Regions from separate parts of the Streptomyces sp. x-19 genome, predicted to be linked through region 1. Evidence: riboswitches for the same ligand, from Rfam matches in the RefSeq annotation. Region 1 holds a riboswitch; the other holds the start of a gene.

The links. Region 1 has a riboswitch for magnesium ahead of ACLJT4_RS09505 (NRAMP family divalent metal transporter). Riboswitches for the same ligand answer to the same signal wherever they lie in the genome.
Region 2: linked by a shared signal. The riboswitch ahead of ACLJT4_RS14860 (NRAMP family divalent metal transporter) and the one ahead of ACLJT4_RS09505 (NRAMP family divalent metal transporter) in region 1 are both predicted to bind magnesium.

What each region holds. Positions count from the first base shown of each region.
Region 1 is NZ_JAJPWK010000003.1:187,863-192,068, reverse strand. It holds gene ACLJT4_RS09510 (MgtC/SapB family protein) at 1-483, opposite strand, end outside; gene ACLJT4_RS09505 (NRAMP family divalent metal transporter) at 545-2,200, opposite strand; M-box (ykoK) riboswitch at 2,499-2,669, opposite strand; gene ACLJT4_RS09500 (hypothetical protein) at 2,822-3,601, shown strand; gene pls (epsilon-poly-L-lysine synthase Pls) at 4,050-4,206, shown strand, end outside.
Region 2 is NZ_JAJPWK010000004.1:513,815-518,020, reverse strand. It holds gene ACLJT4_RS14865 (hypothetical protein) at 336-683, opposite strand; gene ACLJT4_RS14860 (NRAMP family divalent metal transporter) at 786-2,429, opposite strand; M-box (ykoK) riboswitch at 2,736-2,908, opposite strand; partial or broken gene ACLJT4_RS14855 (helix-turn-helix transcriptional regulator) at 3,057-3,809, opposite strand; partial or broken gene ACLJT4_RS14850 (fasciclin domain-containing protein) at 4,072-4,206, opposite strand, start outside.

The sequences.
Region 1 (4,206 bases):
GCGGCGCTCGCAGACCACGTGCACGGTGGCGAGGACGGCCGCGTCGGGGTCGGATCCGGACGCCGGGGCCCGGTCCAGGAGTCGTCCCGCCGGGCGCAGCACGAGGTGCACGGCGAGGACGGCGAGGGTGCCGAGGACGGCGAGTTCGAGGCGCCCGGAGGCGGCCAGCACGCCGACCGCCGCCGAGCACCACAGGGTGGCGGCGGTGTTCAGGCCGCGCACCCCCGCCCCGTCGCGCAGGATCACCCCGCCGCCGAGGAAGCCGATGCCGGAGACCACGTACGAGGCGACGCGGGTGGGGCTGCCGGAGTCCCCGACGGCGGTGCTGTAGAGGACGAAGAGCGTGGCCCCGGCCGCGACCAGGGCGTTGGTGCGCAGTCCCGCCATCCTGGCGCGCCACTGGCGCTCGACACCGATGAGCGCTCCGCAGGCCACGCCGGTGGCGAGTCGGACAAGGAAGTCGACGACGGTCAGGGTGTGCATGGGAGCACCTCCTCGGGAACGGGTGGGGTGGGGGACGGGTGTCGGCGCCGGGCCGGAAACCTCACTGGCCGAGCGCCACTTGGACGAGCTTGACGACGACCAGGACCATGGCGAGCAGCAGGTACGTCCGCAGCGCGGTCAGGCCGATCTTGTGTCCGGTGGAGAGCACCGGCCGGGTCAGCTCCGCCAGGGGCGGCATCCGCCAGTCCTCGCGGCCGGTGCGGTCCACCGGACGCCTGCCGCGCGCCCAGCCCTTGCGGCGCCGCCGCAGTTCCGCGTACCCGAGCGCCAGCACCCCGGCCGCGCCGCAGCCCGCCATGAGGGTGAGGATGCTGCCCGCGTCGATGTCCGGGAAGAGGACCGCGGCGGTGAGGATCACCGAGAGGGTGACCAGGACGCCGACGACGGCGGCGGTGAAGGCGTTGGTGCGGGGGCCGTTGACCCACGGGCCGAGCACCGCCCGGTCGTTGCACAGGAGCAGCAGGAAGACGGAGGCGGACGGCAGCAGCACCCCGGCCAGGGTCTGCACGCCCTCGGTGAGCAGGCCCAGCGGCGACCCGGGGATCAGCACGATCGTGGCGGCCGCGGCGACCAGCCCCGCGTAGACGGCGTAGAAGCCCTTGGCGCCGCCGACGCCGCGGTGCAGGGAGTGCCGGATGCCGAAGACGTCGCCGATGGCGTACGCGGTGGACAGGGACACCGCGAAGGCGCCGATGATCGAGGCGTCCAGCAGGGCGATGGCGAACAGCACCCCGGCGAGCTTGCCGGCGTGGGCGGTCAGGCCGTGCGCGATGCCGGCGGTGTCGGTGAAGGCTCCGGCGCCCGCGGTGCCGGCGAAGGCGGCGGCGGTGCACCCCATCAGGGCGGCGGCGCCGAGCACCACGATGGCGATGCCGATCCACAGGTCGGCCTTCTCGTAGCCCATGAAGCGCGGGGTGATCCGCTTGTCGATGACGTAGGACTGCTGGAAGAAGAGCTGCCAGGGCGCGACGGTGGTGCCGACGATGCCGATGATCAGCAGCATCACCGCGGACGGTCCGCCGGGTCCGCCGGGCAGGTGCGGGACGACGAAGTCGTGGGCCATCTGCCCGGTGGACGGGTGGACCAGGAAGTACAGCGGGACGAGCAGCAGGGACGCCGCGCACAGGGTGATGGCGATCCGTTCGAACCTGCGGAACGACCCGGTGAAGGCGGAGGCGATGATGACGGCCGCGGCCAGCAGGACCGCGCCGACCTTGGGCAGCCCCAGGTACCCGGCGGCGAGGGTGATGCCGATGAACTCCGTCACCAGCGTCAGCGCGTTGAGCAGGAACAGGTCGATGACGGAGAAGGCGCCCCAGAACTTCCCGAACCGCTCCAGGATGAGCCGGGCGTGCCCCACTCCGGTGACGGCGCCGAGCCGGAGCACCATCTCCTGGTTGACGTAGAGCACCGGGACGAGCAGCAGCAGGGTCCACAGCAGGTGGGTGCCGTAGTTCTGGCCGGCCTGGCCGTAGGTGGTGAAGGCACCGGCGTCGTTGTCGCCGACCATCACGATCAGGCCGGGGCCGACGACGGCGAGCAGGGTCTTGAGCTTGGCGGACAGGCCCCGGCGCGGGGCGGTGTCGTCGTGCCGGATGGTGCCGAGCGCGCCGCGGATGTCACCGGTGTGCGCGTCGTCGAGCACGGCGGTGGGGTGCGGTGCGGGGGCCGTGGTGCGGACGGTGGTCTCGGTCATGGCGACCTCCCAAGTCCCCCGGGCGGGGGAGGTGTTGGGGGCGCGAGGCAGCCGTCTTCCCTGCGCGGGAGCGCAGCACGGCGACCCGTGTCGGCGCATGGCCGTACGGGGGCGTGGTGCGGCGGGGAGGCCGCGCAGGGAAGGTGGCTACCGCGTGCCGGAAGAATGCGAGGGCAAGCGGAGGTGGGGCCGATGATGGCCCGGACTACTGCAATCCATGTCTCTCGCCTCCTTCCGGCCGGGGCGCACGGGACGCGCCGTCGTCGATCCGGCAAGGAGCGGCCGGTCACCGTCGACCGGCTCACCCCCACTCGTCAGAGCTTTGGCACGTCACGGCGTAGCCCCGGGTGGGGCAGCCACTTGGGGTCACCCCTTGGGCCGGGGAGACCTGTCCTGATCCGGAGCGTCTCTCGACGGGTGGGATCAGTGGCCTGTGTCCGTGACGACGCCTCACCGAACGAGGTGCGTGCTTCGTCAAACCTCTAGGAGTCTAGACCCTGTCGATGGACACTTGCGCAATCGCGCAAGTTTTTGACCGACTCTTAACCCCGCGGCGGACCGCCCGGCCGCCCCGGTCCGACGTGCTGGACACCGCGTCGACCTCGGGTGAGCATGAGCCGCATGTCCCAGGACCCCGAGCCCGGCACGCCGGGCGAATCCGGTACCGAAGCCGAGCGGTTGGACCGCATCGAGGCGCTGCTGGCGCCCGCCGTCGCGGGGGTGGCGGAGGCGGGGCACCGGCTGCGCCCGGCCTGGCGGCGGGTCACCCGCGGTGAGCCCCGCTGGCCCTCGACGTGCGCGGTGCTGCTGGCGGCGGCGTTGCAGTGGCTGCTGCCGGAGCGGTTGGCGATCCATCCGGAGTGGCTGCTGCCGGGGCTGGAGATCGCGCTGCTGCTCGTGCTGGTGCTGGCCGACCCGTACCGCATCGAGCGGGTCTCGTGGCTCTACCGGGGGGCGGGGCTGGTGCTGATCGCGATGATCAGCACCGCGAACGGCTGGTCCGCGGTGCACCTGGTGATCGGCCTGGTCCGCGGTACGGAGGGCAGCGACGCCGGACCGCTGTTGGCGACCGGCGGCAGCATCTGGGCCACCAACGTGATCGTCTTCGCGCTCTGGTACTGGGAGTGGGACCGCGGCGGGCCGGTCGCCCGGGTCCACGCGGTGCGCCGCTACCCGGACTTCCTCTTCCCGCAGATGGCGACGCCGGAGCTGGCCCCGGAGCACTGGGAGCCGCAGTTCGCCGACTACCTGTACCTGTCGTTCACCAACGCCACCGCCTTCAGTCCCACCGACGTGATGCCGCTGACCCGCTGGGCGAAGCTGCTGATGCTGGTGCAGTCGGCGGTCTCGTTGCTGACCGTCGTCCTGGTGGTGGCCCGGGCCGTGAACATCCTCAAGTAGGCGGCGCCGGCGCCCCGTTGGTCGACGTTCGCGGGTGTCTCGGGGTGTACCGGACGCACGGCGAGGGTATGGCCGCGTCATGACACCGCGATGAGGTCGGCGTGAGAAGTCGATGAATATGTGCTCAGTTGCGCAATCATTTAGACAAGGCTTGACCGGTTGACCCGTGACCGATCGGGATCACGGTCCTGACCTGCGGTTTTGTCGGCGCGGGGGAGTGGTGCCGAAAACAATCCCCGGCCGGAGTCAATTCTTTCCCACGCCGTGGTCAGGCGCCGCGGCCGCTTTCCCGGCGCTGCCTGCCCAAGCGCCCGATGGCCGCATTCACAGCACGTTCGAATTGCGGAACAGATCGCCCGGCAGGCGAACCCCCTGCCTGAGCAGCGACATCTCTAGGGGCGAACGTCCGAGGGTCATCCACCCACCGGCACCGAACAGAGGCATATCGATGTCGTCGCCCCTTCTCGAATCGTCCTTCGAGCCGTCCGAACCAGTGCCCCAACGGGCCCTGTACCGCACCGCCGGCACCCCGGCCCCGCGGACCCTGCTCGACGTGCTCGATGCCACCGCCGCCGCACATCCCCAGGCGATCGCCCTCGACACGG
Region 2 (4,206 bases), on a different contig from region 1:
GGCCATCGGGGCCCGTGACGGTGTGCCAGTGGGCGTGCAGCCCAGTGGGCCGTTCCCGGCCGGTCGCCCCGGCCGCGGACGCCGGACGGGGCAGTGTGCGGACAACGGGGCTGTCGAGAGGGCTGTCGGCGATGCGCCGTAGCACTGCGGAGAGCAAGTCGCGTACGACGCGGCGGGTGTTCCCGCGGCGGAGGGCGGGCCGGTGGATGTGGACAGCGGTGAAGACGGACATGCGGGAGTCACCTCCGTGGGGCGGCGCGCTGTCGGCGTAGGACAGGCATGGCCGGGGGCGGGTGAACGGTGCGGTGGTGTGCGGGCTTCAGCGCCCGCGGGAGCTACGGAGCGTATCCGGCTCGGGTGGCCGAGGAGGCGGCTTCGGTGAGGCGATCGGCCGCGGGCAGCGGCAGGTCGGCGAAGCGGGCGAGCCAGTGGGCGTCGTGGCCCTGCTGGGCGAGGAGGTAGGCCAGGTGCACGCGCGGTTCGTACCTGGCGTGCGGGTCGCGGGGAAGGGGGCAGGTACCGGGGCCGTCGAGCAGGTACTCCCGCTCGGTGCCGTCCTGCAGGGCCAACCGCACACGCGGGCAGATGTGGCCGGTGGGGCTCGGGTCAGGACGTTCGTCGGTGGCGTGGTGGTGCCGCCGGGCCGGTGCGGTGAGCTTGGTGAGGTGCGGGAGAAGGCGCATGGGTGCCCTCCCATCTCCGTGAGGGGTCGGTGGGGTGGCGGCGGGCGGGGAGGTCCCGCCGCCACCCCGGCACGGGAGTGATCGGTCGTCGACGTGCGCGGGTCAGCTGCCGAGGGCAACCTGGACGATCTTGATGACGACCAGGACCGCCGCGACCAGCAGGTAGGTGCGCAGGGCTCCCATACCGATCTTGCGGCCGGTGGACATGACCGGCCGGGTCAGCGTCTCCAGCGGCGGCATCCGCCACGAGTCGCGGCCGGTGCGGTCGATGGGGTCTTCCTTGGTGGCGGTGCGCCGGCGGGTGAAGGCGTAGCCGGCGGCCAGTACCCCGGCGACGCCGCAGCCGGCCATGATGTCGAGGATGGCGGCCGCGCTGATGTCGGGGAAGAGCACCGAGGCGGTGAGGATGATCGACAGTGACACCAGGACGCCGACGACCGCCGCGGTGAAGGCGTTGGTCTTGGGCCCGTTCACCCACGGTCCGAGGACCTGCTTGTCGTTGCAGAGCAGCAGCAGGAAGACGGAGGCGGAGGGCAGCAGGACGCCGGCGAGGGTCTGCACGCCCTGGGTGAGCAGGCCGAGCGGGGAGCCGGGGATCAGCACGATGGTGGCCGCAGCGGCGACGAGGCCGGCGTAGACGGCGTAGAAGCCCTTGGCGCCCTTGACGCCCCGGTGCAGGGAGTGCTTCATCCCGAACACGTCACCGATCGCGTACGCGGTGGACAGCGACACCGCGAACGCGCCGATGATCGAGGCGTCCAGCAGGGCGATCGCGAAGAGGACACCGGCGACCTTGCCGGCCTTGGCCGAGATGCCGTTGATCAGGCCCGCGGTGTCGGTGAAGTCGCCGAAGCCCTTCGTCCCGGCGAACGCGGCGGCGACCAGGCCCATCAGGGCTGCGGCGCCGATGACGACGATGGCGATGCCGATCCACAGGTCGACCTTCTCGTACTTCATGAAGCGCGGGGTGATGCGCTTGTCGATCACGTAGGACTGCTGGAAGAACAGCTGCCAGGGCGCCACGGTGGTGCCCACGATCCCGATGATCAGCAACATGACGGTGGCCAACTCGCCGCTGCCGCCAGGGATGACCGGGGTCACGAAGTCGTGGGCCATCTGCGACGTCTTGGGATGGAGCATGAAGTAGAGCGGGACCAGGAGGAGCGAGGCGGCGCACAGGGCGACGGCGATCCGCTCGAAGCGGCGGAAGGACCCGGTGAAGGCGGAAGCGATGATGACGGCTGCGGCCAGGACCACCGAGGCCGTCTTCGGCAGCCCCAGGTAGTCGGCGGCCATGGTGATGCCGATGAACTCGGTGACCAGCGTCAGCGCGTTGAGCAGGAACAGGTCGATGACACTGAACGCGCCCCAGAACTTCCCGAACCGCTCCAGGATCAGGCGCGCGTGCCCCACTCCGGTCACCGCGCCGAGACGCAGCACCATCTCCTGGTTGACGTACAGGACGGGGACGAGCAGGAGCAGGGTCCACAGCAGCTGCGTGCCGTAGTTCTGTCCGGCCTGGCCGTACGTGGCGAAGGCGCCGGCGTCGTTGTCGCCGACCATCACGATCAGGCCGGGGCCGACTATCGCCAACAACGTCTTGAGCTTGGCGGACAGACCCCGGCGTTCGCCGGTGTCGTCGTGCTTGATGGTGCCGAGCGCACCGCGGATGTCGCCCACGTGCGCGTCGTCGAGGACGGCGCTGCGCGGTGCGGGAACAGTCTTGTCGTTGATCAGGCTGGTCATGGCGGGCCTCCCAATTCCCCCGTTGGGGAGCGGTGTTGAGGGCGCGCGGGAGCCGTCCCGTTGCGAGCGCGCAGCCCGGACACCCGGGACGGCGAAGGCCGTACGGGTGCCTGGGGCGTGGAGGCGCGTGCGCGCGGGAGAGGTGGTTACCGCGTACCGGAGGTCGAGAAGGACATGCGAATCCGGATGACGGGCCTACTGTGGCCCGGACTACTGCAACTGCAGTCCATGTCTCTCGCCTCCTCCCGGCCGGAGCGCACGTGGGCGCTGGACGACGCGGCAAGGAGCAGACCGGTCCCGATGACCGGTTCACCCCAACTCGTCAGAGCTTTGGCACTGCACGGCGTATTCCGCTTGTGGGGAAGCCACTTGGGGTCACCCCTTAGGCCGGGGAGACCTGTCCTGAACCTGGGCGTCTCTCGACGTCGTCGGGTCAGTGGCCTGTGTCCGTGCAGACGCCTCACCGAACGAGGTGCCTTCTTCAAACCTCCAGAAGCATAACGGCATAGTTGCGAGATCACGCAACTGCTTGGCGAAGTCTTGACGCGCCTCGCCACGGAACCCGTTCCCGGCCGCAGTCGTCGGAGTCCGTTGCCCGCCCAGGGGCCGGTCCGCAGCACAGAACGCCTGGGCGGACAGGTCCAGGGCGTCGAAGTCGAGGGTGAGTACGCCGACGGCGGGGTGACGGAAGGACTTGCGGCCGGTGTGGTGCAGGCGCACGTTGTGTTTGGCCCAGGCGGTGCGGAATTCCTCGCTGCGGGTGACGAGTTCACCGATCAGCTGCGTCAGGTCGTTGTCGTGCGGGGCGCGCCCGGCCTCGGTGCGCAGCAGGGACACGGTGGTGTTCAGGGATTGCTCCCAGTCGGGGAAGAAGTCGCGGCCGAGCGGGTCGAGGAACTGGAAGCGGGCGATGTTGGCCTGTTGGGCGGTGGGGTCGCGGAACAGGGGCGAGTACAGGGCGCGGCCGAGGGAGTTGGTGGCGAGGATGTCGAGGCGGCCGTTGCGGATGAAGGTCGGGGAGTCGGTCATGGAGTGCAGGACGCGCAGGACGCTGTCGGGGAGCGGGCCGCGGGCGCGCCTGCGGTGGGCCGGGCGTTTGGCGGCGGCGCGGGCCAGGTCGTAGAGGTGGGCGCGTTCGGCCTCGTCGAGATGGAGGGCGTTGGCGACGGCGTCGAGGACTTCTTCCGAGGCCCCGGTGATACGGCCGCGTCCCAGGCGGACGTAGTAGTCGACGCTGACGCCGGCGAGCATGGCGACTTCCTCGCGGCGCAGGCCCTTTACCCGGCGGTTGGTGCCGTAGGCGGGCAGCCCGGCCTGCTGGGGGGTGATCTTGGCGCGGCGGGAGGCCAGGAACTCGCGGATGTCGCTCTCGATGCTCACGCCTTCCACGCTAAGCCGGGCAGCGGTGGCCTGAGGTGCGGCCGATCTCCACTGCGCCGATCTCACGGGGCTCGCCGCCGACAGGAAGGGCGAGCGCGAACGTGGAACGGTATCTGACGCTATGTCAACTATCTTTCGCCGGCAGGGCGTCGGTGCCCGCCGCCTGGCCTGTGACACCCGCGACGGCGACGGCCGAGCCTGCTGCGGTCGCCGTCCCCCGGGTGCCCCGGCATGCACCGGGGCACCCGGACTCAGGCTCCGGTCAGCTCTTGGGCAGCAGGACGGTGTCGATGATGTAGACGGTGGTGTTGGCGGTCTGCACGTTGCCACAGACGACCTTGGCGGAGCCGTCGACCGTGTAGTTCTCGCCGGAGCCGGACGTGGTGAGCTTGTTCTT